Regions from separate parts of the Rhizobium sp. C104 genome, predicted to be linked through region 3. Evidence: riboswitches for the same ligand, from Rfam matches in the RefSeq annotation. Region 3 holds a riboswitch; each other region holds the start of a gene.
What was found. Region 3 has a riboswitch for cobalamin ahead of cobU (bifunctional adenosylcobinamide kinase/adenosylcobinamide-phosphate guanylyltransferase). Riboswitches for the same ligand answer to the same signal wherever they lie in the genome.

Region 1 (5,505 bases), 1.4 Mb from region 3:
GGAATAAAACAGGAAGCTTTCGAGGAAGACGCTGGCGACCTTCTTCTTCAAGGGATCGCCGGAACCATACTGCTCCATGATCAGCGCCGATTTGCGTTGCAGGAACTCGTTCTCCTCCGACCAGCGATAGGCATCGTCGACATCGGGCGTCGAGCACAGCGTCGAGAAGATCGAGGAATAGGAACGCGCATGCACCGCCTCCATGAAGGAGATGTTGGAAAGCACCGCCTCCTCATGCGGCGTTACCACATCCGCCATCAGCCTGATGGAGCCGACGCCGTTCTGGATCGTGTCGAGCAGCGTCAGCCCGGTGAAGACGCGGATGGTCAACTGCTGCTCGGCCGCCGTCAGCGTCGCCCAAGAGGGAATGTCGTTGGACAGCGGCACCTTCTCCGGCAGCCAGAAATTGCCGGTCAGCCGGTTCCAGACCTCGAGATCCTTATCGTCCTCGATGCGGTTCCAGTTGATGGCGCGCATGCGGGAGATTGGCTTGATGGATATGTTCATTGGGTGGTCTTTCTTCGACAAATTCTAACGGAGTGCGGAGCCCCCTCACCCTGCCCTCTCCCCGCTGGGGAGAGGAGGGGGCTACAAGCTCGAAACTCTCGGCCAGCAGCCCAAAATCAAAGCGTACAAGATACGCAGCCCTGCACCTCGGTGCCGGACAGCGCCATCTGGCGAAGGCGGATGTAGTAGATGGTCTTGATGCCCTTCTTCCAGGCGTAAATCTGCGCCTTGTTGATATCGCGCGTCGTTGCCGTGTCGCGGAAGAACAGGGTCAGCGACAGGCCCTGGTCGACATGCTGGGTCGCCGCCGCATAGGTATCGATGATCTTCTCCGCGCCGATCTCATAGGCGTCCTGATAGTAATCGAGATTGTCGTTGGTCATGAACGGCGCCGGATAGTAGACGCGGCCGATCTTGCCTTCCTTGCGTATCTCGATCTTCGAGACGATCGGATGGATCGAGGAGGTCGAGTGGTTGATGTAGGAGATCGAGCCCGTCGGCGGCACTGCCTGCAGGTTCTGATTATAGAGGCCGGAAGTCATGACCGCCGCCTTCAACGCCACCCAATCCTCCTGCGTCGGAATATGGATTCCGGATTTGTCGAACAGCGCCTGCACCTTCCCGGTCGCCGGCTTCCATTCCTGCTCGGTATATTTGTCGAAATAGTCACCGGAGGCATATTTCGAATTTTCGAAGCCCTTGAAGCTCTGGCCCCGTTCGACCGCCAACAGGTTCGAGGCGCGGATCGCGTGATAGGTCACCGTATAGAAATAGATATTGGTGAAATCGACGCCTTCCTCCGAGCCGTAGAAGATGCGTTCGCGGGCAAGATAGCCGTGCAGGTTCATCTGGCCGAGGCCGATCGCATGGCTCTCGTCGTTGCCCTTTTCGATCGAGGGAACCGAGGCGATGTGGCTCATGTCGGAGACCGCCGTCAGCGCCCGGATCGAGGTCTCGATCGTCTTGCCGAAATCGGTGGAATCCATGGCCGCGGCGATATTCAGCGAGCCGAGATTGCAGGAAATATCCTTGCCGAGGTGCTTGTAAGAGAGGTCGTCGTTGTATTCGCTTGCCTTGCTGACCTGCAGGATCTCGGAGCAGAGATTGCTCATCGAAATGCGCCCGGCGATCGGGTTGGCCCGGTTCACCGTATCCTCGAACATGATGTAGGGATAACCGCTCTCGAACTGGATCTCGGCGATCACCTGGAAGAATTCACGCGCCTTGATCTTCTTCTTCGAGATGCGAGCGTCCGCCACCATCTCCCGGTACTTTTCCGTCACCGAAATCTCGGTGAAGGGCACGCCGTAAACGCGCTCCACGTCGTAAGGCGAGAACAGATGCATATCCTCGTTGTTCTTGGCGAGTTCGAAGGTGATGTCGGGCACGACGACGCCGAGCGACAGCGTCTTGATGCGGATCTTCTCGTCGGCATTTTCGCGCTTTGTGTCGAGGAAGCGCATAATGTCGGGGTGATGGGCGTTGAGATAGACGGCGCCCGCGCCCTGGCGCGCACCCAGCTGATTGGCATAGGAGAACGAGTCTTCGAGCAGCTTCATGACCGGGATGATGCCGGAGGACTGGTTTTCGATCTGCTTGATCGGCGCGCCGGCCTCACGGATATTCGTCAGCGACAGAGCCACGCCGCCGCCGCGCTTCGACAGCTGCAGCGCCGAATTGATCGAGCGGCCGATCGATTCCATATTGTCCTCGACGCGCAGCAGGAAGCAGGAGACAAGTTCGCCACGCTGCTTCTTGCCGGCATTGAGGAAGGTCGGCGTTGCCGGCTGGAAACGGCCGGAAATGATCTCGTCGACCATGTCGCGGGCAAGGGCCTCGTCACCCCGCGCCAAGGTCAGCGCCACCATGCAGATGCGGTCCTCGTAGCGCTCGAGATAGCGCTTTCCGTCGAAGGTCTTCAGCGTATAGCTGGTGTAATATTTGAAGGCGCCGAGGAAGGTCGGAAAACGGAATTTCCTCGCATAGGCCTGATCGAACAGGTCGCGGACGAAATTGAAGGAATACTGGTCGAGAACCTCCTGCTCGTAATAACCCTCGGTGACGAGGTAATCGAGCTTTTCCCTCAGATTGTGAAAGAACACGGTGTTCTGGTTCACATGCTGCAGAAAATACTGCTTCGCCGCCATGCGGTCCTTGTCGAGCTGGATCTTCCCCTCGTCGTCATAGAGGTTCAGCATCGCGTTCAGCGCGTGATAGTCGAGCGTCTCCGCCGCTTTCAAAGGGCGTTCGCCGGCGGGATGAGCAAAAGTGTTATGCGGTTTTGCGCCCGCATCCCGCGTCAGAGTTGTTCCCGTGTCCAAAATTGTTCCATTCCGTGTTTGACGTTGGCGACATCCTCGGCCGTGCCCATGAGCTCGAACCTGTAGAGGTAAGGCACCTGGCATTTTTGCGAGATCACGTCGCCGGCGAGCCCGTATGTCTCGCCGAAATTGCTGTTGCCCGCGGCAATCACGCCGCGGATATGTCCTCGGTTTTCCGCATCGTTCAAGAAACGGATCACCTGCTTGGGAACGGCACCCTTGCCACCGTCGCCGCTGTAGGTCGGCACAATGAGAACGAAGGGTTCGCGGATAGGGAACGCCTCTGCGCCGCCAGCCGGAATGCGCGCCGCGCGCAGTCCGAGCCTGGCGACGAAGCGATGGGTATTCTCGGAGCGGCTGGAATAATAAACGATCAGCCCCATCGCCTTTTTCCTCGGGTCAGGAGAGCGCGCTGATCATATCGGGGCGGAAACCCGCCCAATGCCGCTCGCCGGCGATCACGACCGGCGCCTGCATGTAGCCGAGGCTGCGGACACGATCGAGCGCTTCGGTATCCTGCGAGATATCGACGATGTCGTAATCGACGCCCAGCCGGTCGAGGGCGCGATAGGTGGCGGTGCACTGGACGCAGGCGGGTTTGCTGTAGACGGTAACGCTCATCATGTTCCTCGTGATGTCAAAGAATTCAGGACGCAAGACTGGGATCGGGCGCCTTGCAGCGTCCGGGGCAACATTTGGTGATCTGGCAAAGTCGGCGTTTAAACGCCTGATACGATCCCTCTCGGGATTTGCGCGGGCGGCGGCCTTGATATTCTGGACATGACTTCAACCCCGAAGTGCTCATGCGGACGTTCGGGGCAGCGTAACAGGCGCGAATCATTCCGCTGTCATTCACGCGACCTTCCGGACACCCCGCCCGTGGACATCTAGTTCAAGGCAGGTCTCCTGGCTTGCGGGTCGAAGCACCCTGCCCCAGCCTTCCCGAGGCATCATGCCTCAGTGACCTGAAATCGGACAGTTGCTCGCCGCTTACAGTTGCGGGGGCAGCTCCGGCCTTGCTGCGCCGTCATGGCGAAACGCACCGTATTCCCGTCTTAGCCCGCGATCCGACACGAATCGAAGGAACCTTGAACACTAGATATAGTACGCGAATCCGAAATCACGTCAACGGATGGTTTGTGCATTGCGTTACGACAGGTTTGAAATCGCTACGTTCCTGTGAAAAACATGGCTAACGAAGGCTTAACGAAAAGAGGCTGTCGAGAAGGCCGAAACGAAGAGAGCCGGCCTATAGCCGGCTCTACGATTGTCGATTCCGGATCAGCCCGCATCGTCGCTGCGAAGAGAGTTTATCCCTCGACCCGCAACAGCCTCAGCGCGTTGATCGTCACCAGCACGGTCGCACCGGTATCGGCGAGAATCGCCGGCCAGAGCCCGGTGATGCCGGCAATCGTCGTCACCAGGAACACCGCCTTCAGCCCGAGCGCGATGCTGATATTCTGCAGGATGTTGCGCATCGTCCGTTTGGACAGTTCGATCATCCGCGCCACGTCGCCGACGCGCCCGTGCAGCACGGCGGCATCGGCCGTCTCCAGCGCCACATCGGTGCCGCCGCCCATGGCGATGCCGATATCGGCGGCGGCCAGCGCCGGAGCATCGTTGATGCCGTCGCCGACCTTGGCGACGATGAAGCCCTGGCGCTTCAATTCGCCGACGACCCGCTGCTTGTCCTCCGGCATCATTTCGCCCCGCCAGTCGATGCCGAGCATGCCGGCAACGGCTGCTGCCGTCCGCTTGTTGTCGCCCGTCAACATCATCGCCTTGACGCCGGCTGATTTGAGCGCAGCGAGCCCGGCCTCGGCGTCCTCACGCGGCTCGTCACGCATGGCGATCAGGCCGGCCGCAACACCGTTGACGAGCAGCACCGACACGCTCTTGCCCTCGTCGTTCAGCGCCCTGATGCGTGCATCCTTTTCCCCATCGAGCGCCCCGCGCTCGCGAGCAGCGGATGGGGACAGCAGATCGAGCGTCTCACCGCCGACGTTGCCGCTGACACCCTTGCCCGGCAGCGCTTCCAGCTCGGAGGCCGGCGGCACGGGAACGCCGTCCGCCTTGGCGCGGTTGAGGATCGCCAGCGCCAGTGGATGGCTGGAGCCCTGCTCCAGCACCGCCGCTCGCGACAAGACCTGCGTCTCGCTCAATCCGAAGGAAACGATATCGGTCACCTGAGGCTTGCCTTCCGTCAGCGTGCCTGTCTTGTCGAAGGCGACCATCGTCACCTTGCCGAGCGTTTCCAGCACTGCGCCGCCCTTCATCAGCAGCCCGCGCCGCGCACCGGATGAAAGCGAGGCAGCAATCGCCGCCGGCGTCGAGATGACAAGCGCGCAGGGGCAGCCGATCAGCAGAATGGCAAGGCCCTTATAGACCCATTCGCTCCACGAACCGTCGAACAAAAGCGGCGGAACGACCGCCACCAGCCCCGCGACAACCACAACGCCGGGCGTGTAGTAACGCGAGAACCGATCGATGAAACGTTCGGTCGGCGCCTTCGATTCCTGCGCCTCTTCGACCAGCTTGACGACGCGGGCGATGGTATTGTCGGCAGCCGCCGCCGTGACGCGAACCCTGAGCACGGCATCGCCATTGACCGTGCCGGCAAAAACGATGGCATCGACGCCCTTGCGCACCGGCGTGCTCTCGCCCGTCACCGGCGCCT
Region 2 (5,505 bases), 1.0 Mb from region 3:
AAGACGATGACGCCACGAATATCCGCCTCCACCCTGATAGGCGCCGAGAAATAATAGCCGCGCTTTAGCGAGGTAGTGCCGAGTGCATAGAACCGCGCCTGCCGGCCTTCGATCGCGTCCTGGAAATAAGGCCGGTAGCTGAAATTCTGCCCGACGAAGCTTCCCGGTCCATCGTAATTGCTGGCCGCGATGGTCTCTCCATCAGGTTTGACCACATAAATGTCGGAGGATTTCAGCAGGCCGTTGATCTCCTTGAGATAGAGATTGGCCGCATCGCGCAAGACCGCATCCTCGGGTGCACTCACCAGTTCCTTGATGTCGTCGTGATCGGCGATCAGTGCCGGCAGCGCCTCGTAGCGGTTGAGGTGACCGCTGAGGGCCGAGACGGCAAGGCGCAACGCCGTTCCCGCCTGCGCCGAGGCTTCCCCCATATAGGCGCGCGTCGCGATCGCGCTTCCATAGGTGAAGAAGGCGAAGATGATCACCGGCACCACCAGCAACGCCGCTATCGCACGATATCTCGAAGACAGATCCGGCTCCTCCCCTTTCCGCCTCCACTCCCCAGTGAGGCATACCCAAGTCTAATAATACCGGCAGCGATTTCCAAGGGCCGTCGAACTTGACACCCGGCAAAGGCCGATATCCTATTGCTGCATCGCAAGGGAACCCTATCATGAGTGACGACAACACGCCCGCCGATAGCAAGCTCACCAGCTCCAAGCGGCGCTGGGCGGCTGAGGGCAAGTTCCTGACTGGTCGCATAGCCCGCCCTGAAACCGAGCGCCTGCCGCCCGGCCAGCACCTCGTCAAGAACTGGCCGGTGCTCGATCTCGGCCAGCAGCCCGTCATATCCACCGAAACCTGGCGTCTCGAAGTGCGCGGCCTTGTCGAAACCCCGCTCACCCTCACCTGGGCCAACTTCCACGCGATTGAGCAGAGCACCAAGGTCAGCGATATCCACTGCGTCACCACCTGGTCGCGCTACGACAACAAATGGAAGGGTGTTTCCACGCGCGATCTGCTCGATCTCGCCATGCCGAAGCCGGAAGCCGCTTACGTCATGCTGACGAGTTATGATGGCTATACCACCAACCTGCCGCTTGCCGACTTCGCCGCCGAGGACGCGATCCTAGTGACATCCTGGGAAGGCCTGCCGCTGACGCCGGACCACGGCGGCCCGATGCGCCTCGTCGTGCCGCATCTTTACTTCTGGAAAAGCGCCAAATGGCTGCGCCGCATCGAACTGATGCCGGAGGACGAAGCCGGCTTCTGGGAAAAGAACGGCTATCATATGTATGGCGATCCGTGGCGCGAGCAGCGCTATTCCGACGATCGAGTCTTCGGCCGCAGAAAGCGGCCCAGCGCAAGGACACCAAGCCCGAGCATCAAGGCGAGCGCCGTCAGCGACGCCATGCTGGCGGGATGAAGCGGCACCTTGCTCCAGCGTGGATTGACGAGACCGGCGGTGTTGAAGGCCTCGCCGCTGAACCGGCAGGTGATGAGCGCAAGCCCGCGCCGCACCATGTCGGCGTCGACCGCGGAAATGATTTCACTCGCCACAGCCCGCTCCCCTGGCATCTCGCGCATCGCCATCAACACAGCTTTCGTCGCCGCGAGGTAGGCGTGGGCGCATTCGTTGAAGGGACTTTCCTCGTCGGCCACGCTGCCCGGCATCCGCCCCCAAAGACAATAGGAATATTGGATTTCGGCATAGTTCAGAACGCGGCGGAAGGGCTCGTTTGTATCGACTGCGCGGGACACAGGCCGATAATTCGGCCGCGATAGTGCGAAATCACCGCCATCTCGCCATGCGAAATTTCTGGGATATCGAGACCCGCTTGGCTGCCGCCGGCGCTGCGACTATGAGCAAGGGCGTTTTCAGCAGGCATGCAAAAGAAGGCGGCGGCAAAGGCCGCCGACAGGATTGATATGGCTCTGCTGCTTTTCATGGTCGCTTGAAAACCCAAGGGCGCCGGCAAAACGGCGCCCTTCATTGCGTTCAGCGGAGTGCCGTTGCCGGCCGGCTCCGCTGGCCGCCCTTCGCAGCAAGCCGCTTTTCCGCCAGCGCCCCGAAGCCAAGGCCAAGTGTTGCCCAGAGGATCGCATGCATGGCGAGCGTTGTCGTCCGGAAACGCCAGAGCACCATGGCCGAGAAGTTCTCCGGCACCTCGTTGATCGGCGGCAGCAGATAGAGCACGAGCACGATGAAGACGAGATAGGCGATGCCGGCAATGATCGCGCCGTTCCAGAGGCCGAAACGCTCGGAAAGACGGCGCGACAGCGCCACCGCGGCAATCAGCGCGGCGAGCGAGACGACAATCATCAGGAAGAACAGCTCGGTCCTGACGCCGATCGTATCGGCATTGCCGACCGCCGGCGGGTTGGCCGGATATTTGATAGCGGGAACGAGCACGATCGCCACGTAGGCGAAAATGGCGATGACCGCCGAGGTGCCGCGCGCCGAAAGATTGCTGACGCGGCCGTGCACGAAAGCAAAAGCGAGCGCGAAAAGCCCGCCGACGGCGATGCTGTAAGCCATGACGCCGGTGAAAAGGCCGAGACCGGCCTGGGTGGCCCGGCTGACGATTTCAGGTTCGGCAGCTTCGCCGGCCGCCTGGGCGCTCGCCTCCTCGAAAGCGATCGCCGCATCGACCAGCGGCTCGCCGAAGACATGGGCGAAAGCGAAAACGAGGATGCCACCGAGCAGCCCCGCGAGCATGCCGCGAAGGAGAAGGTTTCCAACCATGTCAATATCTCCCTAGTGGCAGGGAAAGCCAAGGAGATGGCGGGCGTCATGCACGAATTCGTGCACATACATGCCGTTGAACAGCGCCATCGCGCCTTCCTCGGTGCCAACGAAATAGATGGCGATAAGCATCAGCAGGCCGCCGAAGATCGCCCAGGGCAGGATTTCGCCGACGGGGATCGGGGCCGGCGCCGCGGCGGGCGCGAAAGTGGTGTCAGACATGTATTCCTCCGGAATGACGCGTTCAGTCGAAAGAGTGTTTGTGCGGTAAGGTCTGACTTCCAGCGTGAAAAAGCTTCAACACGCTGGTCACAGTGGCGCGACCGCGCCGGATTTCCACCGGCTTCCAAACCCGCAACAACACGGTTATATCTGCTCGCCGAAGAGACTGTCAACGAAACTTCACGAGCCGGCAAAGGGCCGTCCCACTGCACCCCGGGAGATCGGAAGACTGTGAATACGCGCCTCACCTGGATCTGCCACGGCGCGACGACGGCGAGCCGCAAGACGCTGTTCCCACTTGACGAACCGCTGGAAGGCAAGGCGGCGGAAGACGCCGGCCGGATGGCTGCCCCACCCCGCGCCGACCGTATCGCCACCAGCCCCGCTTTGCGCGCCCGCCAGACCGCTGACGCGCTCCGCCTCGAAGCCCGGATAGATCAGGCGCTGCGTGACTGCGACCATGGCCGCTGGGCCGGCAGGTCGATCACAACGATCGAGGCCGAAGAGCCGGAGAACCTCGTGGCCTGGATGAGCGATCCGGAAGCGGCCCCGCATGGTGGCGAAAGCCTTCTTGATCTCAGAACACGCGTCGCCGGCTGGATGGACGGTGAATCCGCCCTCGGCGGCCATGTGATTGCCATCAGCCACGCGGCCGTGATCCGGGCGGCGGTCGCCCATGTGCTTCAGGCGCCGCACTCCTCCTTCTGGCGGAGCGATATCGAGCCGCTCGCCATCGTTTGCATGACCAGCAATGGCAGCCGCTGGTCTCTGCGCTTTCCGTATTAGCGGCTCCTCATTTTATCCAGCCTTACACAAGCAAATCGCGTCATCTCTATTGAACCGGGTTTGACCGGGACTACTTCCTTTCCCAAGGAGATGGAAGAATGACATATGATTGGAGTGGGGAGCGCACGCGTCGTCTGCGTTTGATGCGTGTCGCCACAATCACGGTTCTGGTCGGTCTCATCGTCAGCGTTCCGCTGCTGATCGTCACCGCCTGAAGCACGAGAAAAGGCGAGCGATGCACCAGCACGCTCGCCTTCGTTCTTTCCCGTCCCGGCTCAGCATCCTCAGTCCCTCAACGGTGCAGCAACAGGCTGCCGCCTCCAAAAATTCGCCTTCTGGTTTCAACGAACATTTCAGACTTTCATGATAGTTCGGCAGATGGTGGAGATGGAGAAGGCCACATGCCGGTGTTTTTCCAGAGCAGGGCCGGAAGGCAATGCGTATCGATCGTCGGGCTTGGGATAACTCTCTGGCTCCTCGGCGCGCTTTTGCAGCTTGACGACAGCCTTGTCTTCTTCATGACCGGTTTCGGCGAATACGGCGCCGACAAACTCGTTCTGGCGCTTGGCATCGCCGGCGCCATGAGCTTCATCTATTCGGTGCTGCGCATCGCCGACCTGCGCAAGGAAACGGAACTGCGCGCCGCCGCCCAGGCGAAGGCCGATTGGACCGCGACCCACGACCATCTGACCAAGCTGCCGAACCGCTACGCCTTCGAACGCAAGATCCTCTCACGGCCGATCAAGGACGACGAGGACCAGATCGAGGAGTGGGACGAGAACGTCACGCTTTTCTCCGTCGATCTCGACGGCTTCAAGAAAGTCAACGATCTCGTCGGCCACAAGGGGGGCGACATTCTGCTGATCGAGGTTGCCCGGCGGATCTGCGCGCTCGGCAATGCCGATTGCGTCTATCGATTCGGCGGCGACGAATTCATCATTGTAGCCTTTGCCCTGACAGCGCAGCGGGAGGAGCGCTTTGCCAAGCTGCTGATCCAGGCGGTCACCAGGCCGATCCATATCGATGGTTTTGCCGTCGAAGTCGGCGCCAGCGTCGGCTACGACCGCTGGGCCGAGGGAACCGAACCGCTGGAGGATGCCGCTCATCGGGCCGACCTCGCCATGTACGAGGCGAAATCACGCGGCCCCAACCATTATTTCGTTTTCGAACCGGCCATGCAGGACAAGGTCACGGAACGCGCAGCGCTGGAAACCAGATTGCGCGCCGCAATCTCCAGCAAGGCGATCAAACCCTTTTATCAGCCGCTGATCGACCTGAAGACCGGTCAGCTCTGCGGCTTCGAGGCCTTGGCGCGCTGGATCAGTGACGATGGCGTCAACATACCGCCGCCTGTTTTCATCGATATCGCCGAGGAAAACGGGATGATCACCGCATTGTTCGAGGATCTTCTCGCCCAGGCCTGCAGCGACGCACTCACCTGGCCGGACCATGTGATGTTGTCCTTCAACGTCTCGCCGGTGCAGATGGAAGACAGGCTTCTGACGTCGCGTATTCTCAAAGTCCTTGCGGCAAGCCGGCTGCCGCCGCAGCGCCTGGAGGTGGAGATCACCGAGAACGCGCTGATCCAGGATCCCGTCGTCGCCGCCGTCATCCTCGACGAGCTGCACGCGGCCGGCATCCAGATCGCGCTCGACGATTTCGGCACGGGCTATTCGAGTCTGGCCCAGCTCGCCCGTTATCATTTCGACAAGATCAAGATCGACAAAAGCTTCATCGCCACCTATCGCGGC
Region 3 (5,505 bases):
TATACCGGCATCCCGGTCGAGGCCGATATCGGTCACCAGATCGAGGATCTGCCGGCTGAGCAGGCGAATGCGGCGGGGATCACTGCCGGAGGCCTCGTAATATTCGTCGACCAGCGCTTCCAGATCCTTGAGTGGCCCATAGCTCTCGGCCCGCGTCAAAGGCGGCGTCAGATGATCGATGATGACGGCGGCAGTCCGGCGCTTGGCCTGCGTGCCCTCGCCCGGGTCGTTGACGATGAAGGGATAGAGATGCGGCAGCGGCCCGAGGATCGCCTCGGGATAACACTCCTCCGATAGCGCCAGCGCCTTGCCCGGCAGCCATTCGAGATTGCCGTGTTTGCCCATGTGGATGACGGCATCGGCGCCGAACGCGCGCCGCAGGAAAGCATAGAAGGCAAGATAACCGTGCGGCGGCACGAGATCCGGCGAATGATAGCTCTCCTTCGGATCGATATTATAACCGCGCGCCGGCTGAATGCCGACGAGGACGCTACCGAAGCGGGCGAAAGGCAGGGCGAAGACGCCGTCGAGAAAATACGGATCGTTCTCGGGATCGCCCCAGCGGGCCCTCACCTCATCCTGAATCTTATTAGGAAGAGTATCCAGGAAGCCGTTGTAGAGACTCAGGGAAAGGGTCTCGCGAATGACCCTGCCGTCATGACCTGAATTGGTCGGCCCTTGCATCAGATGCCGGATCAGCGCGTCGCCATCGGCCGGAATATCGGCGAGCGGATAACCCGCTGCCGCCATCGCCCGAAGCACCTCGATGCTGCCGGCCGGCGTATCCAGGCCAACCCCGTTGCCGAGCCGGCCGTCGCGATTCGGATAGTTCGCCATCACGAGCGCGATGCGCCGGTCGCGAGCCGGAGTAGCGCGCAGCCGCGCCCAATTGGCGGCCAGTTCCGCCGTATAGCGCACCCGGCCGGCATCCGGTTCGCTGGCGACAATGTTGGTCTCGACGGCTGCATCGTAACGCGCCGCCGTCTTGAAGGAGACCGCCCGCGCCAGCACCCGGCCGTCGACTTCGGGCAGCGCCACGTTCATGCCGAGATCGCGCGCCGACAGGCCTTGCGAGGAGGCCGCCCACGCTTCCTTGGAGGACGCAGACAAGATCGCCTGCAGCACCACCGCCCCATTCGCCTCCAGCACCGTCGGCTGCCGGTCGGCACCAGGCGCGGAGACGGCAAAGCCGGTCGTGTTGATCACGACATCGGGTTTCAGTACTGAGAACACGCTCTCGATAATGCCGGTCGAAACGGGGTCCTTGAGGCTATAGGCAAAGACCGGCAGCGGCCGGAGACCGTGCGCCTGCAAGGCTTCGATCAGCGCTTCGATCGGCTTGGTCTCGCCGCTCTGCACGAGCGCTCGGTAGAAGCTGATGGCGACGATTGGCTCCACCGCCACCTTCTCTGTCACCCGCCGCCACTCCTCGACCCCGATCAGCCCTCGCCCCGCCCACCAGATCCCCGCCTTCATCAACGGTACCGCCGGCGCGGGCTTCTCCGCGCCCGACAGCATCGCCGCGGCATAATCGAGAAAGGCGCGCCCATTGGCCTCGCCGCCCTCGATGAGATAGGCCCAGAGCGCATCGAGATCGTCGACCTCGATGTTCGAGAAGGGTACCAGCCCCGCATCCGACCTGGCATCACCCGGCAGCACCGCAATCTGCGCGCCGGCGCGGGACGCTGCAGCATGCAGCGCCTCCAGCGCATAGCGGAAATAGCTGGCGCCGCCGAGCGCACGGACGATGATGAGCCTGGCGTGCCGCGCCGTGCGCTCGACATAGGTATCGACCGACATCGGGTGCTTGAGGCTCATCAGGCTGGCAAGCCGCAGCGAATGCGGCCCACCGCAGGCGCGATGGGCGGCCGCGATCGCCGCAAGCTCGCTGTCGGCGGCCGACAGAAACAGGATATCGCCCGGCGTCTGACCGAGATCGATCGCCTCTTCGCCGTCGCTGATCATTCCCTGCTGGGCCAGAAGCAGATGCATGGGCCTACGCCAGCGCCTCGATCGCCGCTCTCACCGCACCCTGATCCATCTCATGCAGACCAATGACGACGAGGCGCGTGCCGCGGTTTTCCCCAGGCGCCCAGGCGCGATCGAAATAGTGGTCGATGCGGCTGCCGACTGCCTGGAGCTGCAGGCGCATCGGCTTGCCCGAAACATCGACGAAGCCCTTGAGGCGCAGCACGTCATGGGCCAATATGATGCTCTTCAGCGCCTCGATGAAGCCGGCCGGATCGGCGACCGGGCCGAGATCGACGACGAAGCTGTCGAATTCGTCATGATCGTGCGGCGTGCCGTCCTCATGCTCCAGTTCGTGATGGGACTTGCGGTTGGCGATATCGTCCTCCGTGCCGATGCCGAGGCCAAGCAGGATGCCGGCCGGCACCTCGCCGTTTTTCGCCTCGATCATCACCGGCTTGCGCGAGGTGCGGGCGGCGACCTCGTCGCGCACCCGGCCGAGGCCGGCCACGTCGATCAGGTCGGTCTTGTTGAGCACGATGAGATCGGCGCAGGTGAGCTGATCCTCGAACAGTTCCTCGATCGGGCTCTCGTGATCGAGCGATTCATCCTCGCTGCGCGCCGCCTCGACGGCATCGTGGTCGTCGGCGAACCGGCCGGCGGCAACAGCCGCACTGTCGACCACCGTGATGACGCCGTCGACGGTCACCTGGGTGCGAATGTCAGGCCAGTTGAAGGCGGCGACCAGCGGCTGCGGCAGAGCGAGGCCCGAGGTTTCAATGACGATATGGTCGGGCCGCTGCTCACGTTCCAAGAGCTTCGTCATCGTCGGAATGAAATCGTCGGCGACGGTGCAGCAGATGCAGCCATTAGTCAGTTCGATGATGTCGTCCTCGCTGCAGTTCTCCGCACCGCAGCCCTTCAGCACCTCGCCGTCGACACCGAGATCGCCGAATTCATTGATGATCAGCGCGATCTTTTTACCGCCGGCATTGGTAAGCAGGTTGCGGATCATCGTCGTCTTGCCGGCGCCGAGGAAACCGGTGATGACGGTTGCGGGAATCTTCTGTTGATTCATGGATTTAACCCTTCATTTTCAGCGGCAGGCCTGCCGCGATGAATAGACTTCGGCGGCCTTTGCCGCGATCAGCTGGTGGAGACGGCCGGCATGATCGCGAAAATCCCGCGCCATGCGATTGTCCGGCACGATGCCGAGGCCGATCTCGTTTGACACGAAAACGAGCCGCGCCTTTGCCCGCGGCAAATAATCGGCGAGCGCCAAAAAATCCGCCGCCATATCGCGCTCCTCCATCATCAGATTGGTGACCCAGAGCGTCAGGCAGTCGATCAGCACGACCCGGCCCTCGCCGTCGATGGCGGCGAGCCTGCCGACGAGATGGAGCGGTTCCTCATGCGTCGTCCATGACGGGCCGCGATCGGCTCTGTGCTGGGCAATCCGCGACTGCATCTCCTCGTCCCACGCCCGGCCGGTCGCGACGTAGTGACGATCGAGGCCGGTTGCAACGACGAGGTTTTCGGCAAACCGGGATTTGCCGGAGCGTGCGCCGCCGAGGATGAAAATGGCATTGGAGAGAGCGGTCGTCATGCGCAGACGGCCTGCTGGGAGAATGCGACACCCCACCACGCTCCCTCATTCCTGTGCCTGTCACAGGAATCCAGGCACGGCGCGTCCGCGCCGTGAATGACTCTCATTCGGGAAGTAAGTCTCTCGCGCCCAAGGACTTGGTCGCACTGGATTCCTGTGACGGGCACAGGAATGAGGGAGGAGAGGGAAATGCGCTCCAGTACCCCACGAGGCAACGCCGAATTCAATCGTTCAGCCAAAACAACCTCCGTGCTGGCAGCGGGTCTCTTGCCCAGGATTGGGCTTTTCGCCCGGCACGAATGGCAGGTCTCCTGGCTCGCGGTTGTCGGCCGCGATCGGGGCGGACCGGAAACCGGTCGCCCCTGATCGTGCCAGCGGATCTGCCTCGCCTTCCCGGCTGCATTGGTGAAGAGGTGGACGATTCGTAGAAATAGAGGCGTCCGACCCCGGTTGATCACCATGCATGTCCAGTGGCTTTTCCGGCATGTCGCCCGTCACGCCCGCCTGCATGATTGCAAGCGGGCAGGAAGGGCTCGATGCCGGATGGAAGACCCTGACCGCTCTACAGTCGCGGGGTCGGCTGTGATGAAGGCGCCCGGTGTGGGTCCGCCCCGTCACATTCCCTTTTCATCCGGAAGGCGTAACGCCGATCCGGAACCATCCGTTATATCCGAGGATGGCCAGATGACCATCCGCGTGGGATGGTCTGGCGACCATCCGTTGAGGGATGGTTAGGCAAGCTCAGGAGTGAAGTCAACCGGCCTTGGCGGTCGGCCGTGGGCGGCAAGGCAGGCACGCTCATCCAAACACGACTTACTCGACCAGGAATATCGTCATTTATCAGAGGCTTACGTCATAAATATTTGACGCGCCCGCCGGCTTTTCGCCGCAATTGCGCTGCAAGCGGACTGCGCCATCGCCCTTGACCGGGCCTCTTCCTGCCTAGTTGTCTTGCCATGCTTATGAAATTGGATCGGCGCCGGTTCCGAGCGCTGCGTGTTTTCTTCGATCCGGGGCGGCTGCGGGCGCTGACCCGCCGCAGCGAAGTCGGTCTGTCTCTGGCGGGCGCTGTCGTCGGCATTGCCTCCGGTCTTGCCGTGACCGGCATGAGCTTCGTGTCCAATGAACTGCATCAGTTGGTCTTCGGTATCGCCGACAGCGAAAGGTTGAGCTCGTCGGTGATCGACGACAAGCTGCTGCTGCTCACCGCCCCGATCATCGGCGGCATCCTGCTCGGCCTGTTGCTCTTCATTTTGGCCAAACGCCGCAAGAAGCCGATGGTCGACCCGATCGAGGCCAATGCGCTGCATGGCGGCCGCCTGTCCTTGACTGACAGCATTATCGTCGCCGTGCAGAACCTGATCTCCAACGGGTTCGGCGCCTCCGTCGGCCTGGAGGCCGGCTATACCCAGCTTGCCGCAGGGCTCGCCTCGAAACTCGGCCTGAAGCTGCAGCTTCGCCGCTCGGATCTCCGCGTCCTCGTCGGCTGCGGCGCAGCCGGCGCCATCGCCGCCGCCTTCAACGCGCCGCTGACCGGCGCCTTCTATGCCTTCGAACTGATCATCGGCACTTATACGATCGTCTCGCTGACCCCTGTGGTGGTTTCGGCCCTTGTTTCCACCCTGATCGCAAGGCTGCTCACCCACGGCGATTTCACCATCGATATCGGCGGCTTCGGCGCGGTCGTGCCGGCCGATTATATCCCGGCGCTGCTGCTCGGCGCGGTCTCAGCCGGCGTCGGCATCCTGATCATGCAGGGTGTCGCCTTTGTCGAAGAACTGGCGCGCAAGAGCGCGATCGCCCCGCCCTTCCGCCCGGCCCTCGGCGGCATCATCGTCGGGCTGCTGGCGATGATCTCGCCGCAGGTGCTTTCGGCCGGCCATGGCGCGTTGCATCTGAACCTCTCCCGCGACGTCGCCATCCCGGCGCTG
Region 4 (5,505 bases), 140 kb from region 3:
GATGCCGAGCTTCGAGATCAGCCGGAGAATGTCGAGCTGGTGCTGGATATCGAGATGATTGGTCGGCTCGTCGAGCAGCAGCTCGCCCGGCGCCTGCGCCAGCGACCGCGCAATATGGACGCGCTGTCGCTCGCCTCCCGACAGCGTCTGCCAGAGCTGGCCCGCCCTCGCCTGCATGTCGACCCGCAACAGCGCCTCCTCGACCGCGGCATCATCCTCCGCGCCGAAGGGCGCAAGCATCCCGCGATGCGGCGTGCGGCCGAGCCGCACCACGTCGCGCACGGTCAGTTGCGTCTCGGTCGTCGATTGCTGCTCGACGAAGGCGATGCGCCGCGCAAGGGCGGCGCGCGACAGCGAAGCGATATCGTCGTCGCCCAGCCGGATGACGCCGCTGCGGACCTTGCGCAGCCGGCAGATCAGCCTCAGCAGGCTCGATTTGCCGGACCCGTTCGGCCCGAGCAGACCGAGCACCTTGCCCTTTGCCACCGTCAGGCTGACGCCGTTGACGATGACCGTGTCGCCTGCGGCGAAACTCACCGCGTCGATCGTAATGCTCATGCGCTCCTCCGCACGCGATAGAGGATGACGGCAAAGGCTGGCGCGCCGAAGAGCGCCGTAACAACGCCGATCGGCAGGACCTGCTGTGGGATGATGATGCGCGAGACGATATCGGCGCCGACCATGTAGATCGCGCCGCCGAGTGCTGTTGCCGGCAGCAGCCGCCGATGGCCCGGCCCGACGAGGAAGCGGGCGGCATGGGGAATGACCAGGCCGACGAAGCCGATCGAGCCGACCATGCTGACGACGCTTGCCGTCATCGCCGCTGTCAGGCCGAACAGCAGGATCTGGACGCGGCGCACCGCAATGCCGAGCGAGGCCGCCGCATCCGTACCGAAGGCGAAGGCATCGAGCGCCCTGACATGGGCCATGCAGATGACGAAACCTGTGAGCGCGATCGGCACCGAGAGATAGACATCCGGCCAGCGCACGCCGCTGAGCGAACCCAGAAGCCAGAACAGGATGCCCCGCGCCTGCTCGGCATTCGCCGATGTCGTCACGATGTAGGAGGTCAGCGCAGTGAAGAGCTGCGAACCGGCGACGCCGCACAGGATGATGCGTTCGCCGGTTCCTCCCGCACCCGTCGCCAGGAAGCCGACCAGCAGAAAGGCAATGACCGCGCCGATGAAGGCGCCGCTGGAAAGGCCAAGAACACCGTAGCCGAGGCCGAGGATCATCACGCAGACGGCTCCCGTCGAGGCGCCGGCGGAGATGCCGAGCACATAGGGTTCGGCCAGCGGATTGCGCAGCAGCGCCTGCAGCACGGCGCCGCAGAGCGAGAGCGACGCGCCGGCGCTGGCCGCAACCAGCGCCCGGCTCAGACGATAATCCCAGACGATGCCCTGGTGGATGCGGCTGAGTTCGAACTGCGTTCCGAACAGCCGGTTGGAGACGGCCTCCGCCGTTGTCGCCAGCGGGATCGCGATCTCGCCGATCGAAACGGCAAGGCTGATCATCAGTCCGAGAAGGAGAAGGGCTGAAATGGTGAGCGCGGCGAGCGCCCACCATCCTTGTTTCCTGACCGACGCTGCCTTCACTGCGAGAGGCCGAAGGATTTGATGCCGTTCGCCAAGGTCTCGATGCCGTCGATCGTGCGGATCGTTGGGTTCATCGATTGCGCGTCCATCATCACGAAGTGCCTGTTCCTGACGGCATCGAGTTCCTTGGTCACGGGGTCGTTCTCGAGAAAATCGATCTTGACCTTCGGATCGTCGGCGGCGTAGCGGCGCCGGTCCATGGTGGCGAGCACGATGACGGCCGGGTTCGCCTGGGCGATGGTTTCCCAGCCGACCAGCGGCCATTCCTCCTCGGTGGTGACGACATTCCTGGCGCCGATCGCCTTCAGTATATAGGCAGGCGCGCTGTTCTTGCCCGCAATGAAGGCGTCGCCGTTGACTTCCTTGCTGGAGAACCAGAAGACGATGGGCAGGCTCTTGCCCGATGCGGCTGATATCGAGGCGACGGCATCCGCCTCGCGCTTCTTCAGCTCGGAAATCAGCGCATCGCCGCGCTCCTTCACGTCGAAGATCTCTGAGAGTTCGGCGATTTCGCGATAGATCAGCGCCATCGTGAACAGCTCCTTGCGCACACCGTCGCCGCCATCGGTGTTGACCTTGGCGACGCAATCGGCCGGCGAAAGATAGGTATTGATCCCGAGATCCTGAAACTGCTCCCGCTTGCCGACGGAGCCCTGCGCGCCGACATGCCATTCGAACTCGGCCGCCACCAGGTCGGGCTCCTGTCCGACGACGGATTCGAAGCTCGGATCATTGTCGGCGAGACGCTTTATCCTGCTGTTCGCCGCGGCATATTGCGGCAGCACGGGACCGACCCAGACGGCCGTGCCGGCGATCTTGTCGGCAAGGCCGAGCGAGAAAAGAATTTCGGTCATTCCCTGGCCGATCGAAACGATCTTCGACGGCGCCTTCTGGAAAGTCACCTGCTCACCGCAATTGGTGATGGTCAAAGGATATTGGGTGGCAGCAAGGCTCGGTGCCGCAAGGCCGATCAGCCCGAAGGCAAATGTCATGGTGGCGAGAATCTGGCGCATGAAAAACCTCGATTGAAGGAAAAAGCACGGTTATGCCGCACGCGCGGCCGAAGGCACGCTGACGCGCGCGCTAGCCGCAGGAGGCCCAATCGAGACGGATGCATGCCGAAATTCGGCGAAGGTTCAGAAGGTCAATCATGTCTGTTCCTTATCCGGGCATCCCCGCCCGGTTGATTGGATCGTGATTGACGGCAGGTCTCCTGGCTTGCGGATATAAGTCGTTCATCCGCCTTCCCGCGATATATCGCAGTGGCAGGGCCATAAGCCCTTCAGAGATGGCCAGTCGCTGGCCACAGCTGAGATGATCGACAATCCGCTTACAGTTGCGGGGGCAGCCACGGTCTCGGTCCCTACTGGGTCGTCCTCACCGTGTTCCCTATTAATCCCCTTGGAGTCATCTTCAGGGAACCGTCACCGCCAGTTACGTCGCCCGCCCGCACGACGTCAATCATTATTGCGGAAGATTGGGTTTGGTGGGCGAAATATGGAGACGGAACGTCGGAGCGCTGTTGGCCGGTATGATGCCAGCATTCTCATCCCCAGGATGGAGTCTCTTAAGCATCCTACTATTCCCGCTGTCGTGGGCGCGGCATCCACCAACCTCCCTCATGCTGAGGTGCGCAGCCCGAACGGGCGAAGCCTCGAAGCACGCCGCAACGCTGCTCCCTGCGTTCCTACAACGCATCCAGCGGAATCTTCAGATACCGTCGCCCGTTCGCCTCCGGTTCGGGCAACCGCCCGCCGCGGATGTTGACCTGCAGCGCATGCAGCATCAGCTTCGGTTTCGGCAGCGTGCGGTCGCGCGCCTGGCGCAGCGCCACGAAGCCGGCTTCGTCGATGCCTGATATATGCGGATTGGCGCGCTTCTGGGCGGCTACCGTGCTTTCCCAGCGCGGGTGACGGCCGCCAGGCTGATAGTCGTGGCCGGAAAAGAGCCGGGTCTCCTCGGGCAGCGACAGGATCGCCTGGATCGAGTGCCAGAGAGCGCTGGCGCTGCCGCCGGGAAAATCCGTGCGCGCCGTGCCGGTATCCGGCGTGAACACGGTGTCGTGCACGAAGGCGGCGTCGCCGATCACATAGGTCACCGAGGCAAGAGTATGGCCGGGCGAGAACATCACGCGGGCTCTAAGCCCGCCGATCTCGAAAGTGTCGCCATCAGCAAACAGCCGGTCCCATTGCGAGCCGTCGGTTTCGAGTGCCGGCCAGTTGTAGATTTCCTTCCAGAGCACCTGCACGTCGGTGACATGGGCGCCGATCGCCGTCGGCGCGCCGGTCTTTCCTTTGAGATAGTGCGCGGCGGAGAAATGGTCGGCATGCGGATGCGTGTCGAGGATCCACTCGACCGTCAGCCCTTCGCTGTCGATATGCGCGAGGATGGCATCGGCATTGGCCGTTCCCGTCGCACCCGACATTTCGTCGAAATCGAGCACCGGGTCGATGATGGCGCAGCGTTTCGTTACCGGGTCTGAAACGACATATTGCACACTGCAAGTGCGGGGTTCGAAGAAAGCCTTCACGACAGCCGCCTGCCCTGCCCGCTTTTCCAGCCAGCGGCGCGCGCCGGCAAGATCGAAGCCGAGGTTTTGACCGAAGGCCTCGACGTCCCCGGGCTGCATCCGCCCGTCAAGCACCTCTCCGAGCGCATAGAGCGTCAACGCCCGGGTGCCGCTCTTGCAATGAGCGACGACCGGCCCGTTTGCTTGCATCATCGCCCTCTGGAAGGCGCGGATATCGGCCTCGGTAATCTCGGGCCCTTTCACCGGCACGAAGCTGTATGCGAGCCCCACGGCAGCGGCAGAAGCCTTTTCCGCCGCATCGCCCGGCTGCCCCGGCTCCTCGCCATCCGGCCGGGCATTGATGACGCCGGCAAAACCGTCCGCCGCAAAAGCAGCAAAACCGGCGGCATCGGGCTGCCCCGCCACCGATATCAGCTCATTGACCCTTACGGATGTCATCGAAGCCCCCGCGCTGCCTGCATCGGCAGTATCGCATGTATATCGGTACAATCTCACAAGTATATTGCCGAGCGCAAGAATAGTCGCTTGGCACTCCGTCGCGCCTGCGCAGGCCGGTGAATGTGGGCGCCAAGACACTCCCGATAGTCGCCCGGCCCGGCGCAGCCAGTCAAAACGACAGCGTTGCCGCGCCCTCTTTGATTTCGGCATGCATGGCGCTGGCGCCGACGATGACGATGCCGTCGAGCATGTCTTCCTGCGTATAACCGCGCGAGGTGACGCAGGGCGGGCAGGCCCAGATCGTGCCGCCGCGCTGCTGGAAATTCTCGATAAGCGTCGACAACGGATCGAGCGGCGGCACATGCGTCATCCGTTGGCCGCCCTTGCGCACAAGGTTCGCAGCCTGCGTCGTCACCCTCACGCCGCCGGCTCGTTGAGCATAGCCTCGATATTGTAACCGTCAGGATCGAGAACGAAGCAGGCATAGTAGTTGTCGGCATATTCCGGCCGCGGGCCGGGCGCACCATTGTCCCTTGCGCCGGCTTCAAGTGCTGCGCGATAAAATGCCTCGACCTCCGCCCTGCTTCGGACCCGGAAGGCAACGTGCAAACGGGTCAGAGGCGGCTTGTCGTCAGTGTGCTGGATTTCGAAGAGGCTGCCACCGACATCGAAAGCCCAGAAAACGCCTTCCTTCCCGAAGGTAGCCCAGAGGGTCGAAAGCGCGTTCATAAAATACCTTGCTCTTTTCAAGGTCACTGACCGCCATGGTGATATGATCGATCATGCCGTGCATCCTATCGTTCAAGCATCCCATGATAGTCGAATCCGCGGCGGAAAACACACAAAACCCACGCGATATCCAGCAATGCCGGCCGCCTCCGTTAGCTCCGACCGGGCGCTCGACATCGGCAACAATATCGGCCTAAAGTCCAGGCGCGATGG

Region 1: it holds a riboswitch for cobalamin, as region 3 does, so the genes downstream of both, nrdH (glutaredoxin-like protein NrdH) here and cobU (bifunctional adenosylcobinamide kinase/adenosylcobinamide-phosphate guanylyltransferase) in region 3, are expected to answer to the same signal.
Region 2: it holds a riboswitch for cobalamin, as region 3 does, so the genes downstream of both, MF410_RS23210 (CbtB domain-containing protein) here and cobU (bifunctional adenosylcobinamide kinase/adenosylcobinamide-phosphate guanylyltransferase) in region 3, are expected to answer to the same signal.
Region 4: it holds a riboswitch for cobalamin, as region 3 does, so the genes downstream of both, MF410_RS05400 (ABC transporter substrate-binding protein) here and cobU (bifunctional adenosylcobinamide kinase/adenosylcobinamide-phosphate guanylyltransferase) in region 3, are expected to answer to the same signal.

What each region holds. Positions count from the first base shown of each region.
Region 1 is NZ_CP092348.1:4,159,471-4,164,975, reverse strand. It holds gene nrdF (class 1b ribonucleoside-diphosphate reductase subunit beta) at 1-507, opposite strand, end outside; gene nrdE (class 1b ribonucleoside-diphosphate reductase subunit alpha) at 624-2,828, opposite strand; gene nrdI (class Ib ribonucleoside-diphosphate reductase assembly flavoprotein NrdI) at 2,807-3,211, opposite strand; gene nrdH (glutaredoxin-like protein NrdH) at 3,228-3,449, opposite strand; cobalamin riboswitch at 3,707-3,934, opposite strand; gene MF410_RS21610 (heavy metal translocating P-type ATPase) at 4,139-5,505, opposite strand, start outside.
Region 2 is NZ_CP092348.1:4,508,010-4,513,514, reverse strand. It holds gene MF410_RS23230 (sensor histidine kinase) at 1-494, opposite strand, end outside; partial or broken gene MF410_RS23225 (sulfite oxidase-like oxidoreductase) at 674-1,333, shown strand; partial or broken gene MF410_RS23220 (hypothetical protein) at 1,321-1,949, opposite strand; gene MF410_RS23215 (CbtA family protein) at 2,000-2,746, opposite strand; gene MF410_RS23210 (CbtB domain-containing protein) at 2,759-2,968, opposite strand; adenosylcobalamin (AdoCbl) riboswitch at 2,981-3,123, opposite strand; gene MF410_RS23205 (histidine phosphatase family protein) at 3,200-3,754, shown strand; gene MF410_RS23200 (bifunctional diguanylate cyclase/phosphodiesterase) at 4,156-5,505, shown strand, end outside.
Region 3 is NZ_CP092348.1:1,006,176-1,011,680, reverse strand. It holds gene cobN (cobaltochelatase subunit CobN) at 1-1,992, opposite strand, end outside; gene cobW (cobalamin biosynthesis protein CobW) at 1,997-3,046, opposite strand; partial or broken gene cobU (bifunctional adenosylcobinamide kinase/adenosylcobinamide-phosphate guanylyltransferase) at 3,051-3,574, opposite strand; cobalamin riboswitch at 3,858-4,251, opposite strand; gene MF410_RS06150 (chloride channel protein) at 4,531-5,505, shown strand, end outside.
Region 4 is NZ_CP092348.1:865,823-871,327, reverse strand. It holds gene MF410_RS05410 (ABC transporter ATP-binding protein) at 1-558, opposite strand, end outside; gene MF410_RS05405 (iron ABC transporter permease) at 555-1,595, opposite strand; gene MF410_RS05400 (ABC transporter substrate-binding protein) at 1,592-2,608, opposite strand; cobalamin riboswitch at 2,781-3,036, opposite strand; gene blh (bifunctional sulfur transferase/dioxygenase Blh) at 3,283-4,563, opposite strand; partial or broken gene MF410_RS05390 (DsrE family protein) at 4,733-4,960, opposite strand; partial or broken gene MF410_RS05385 (VOC family protein) at 4,981-5,347, opposite strand.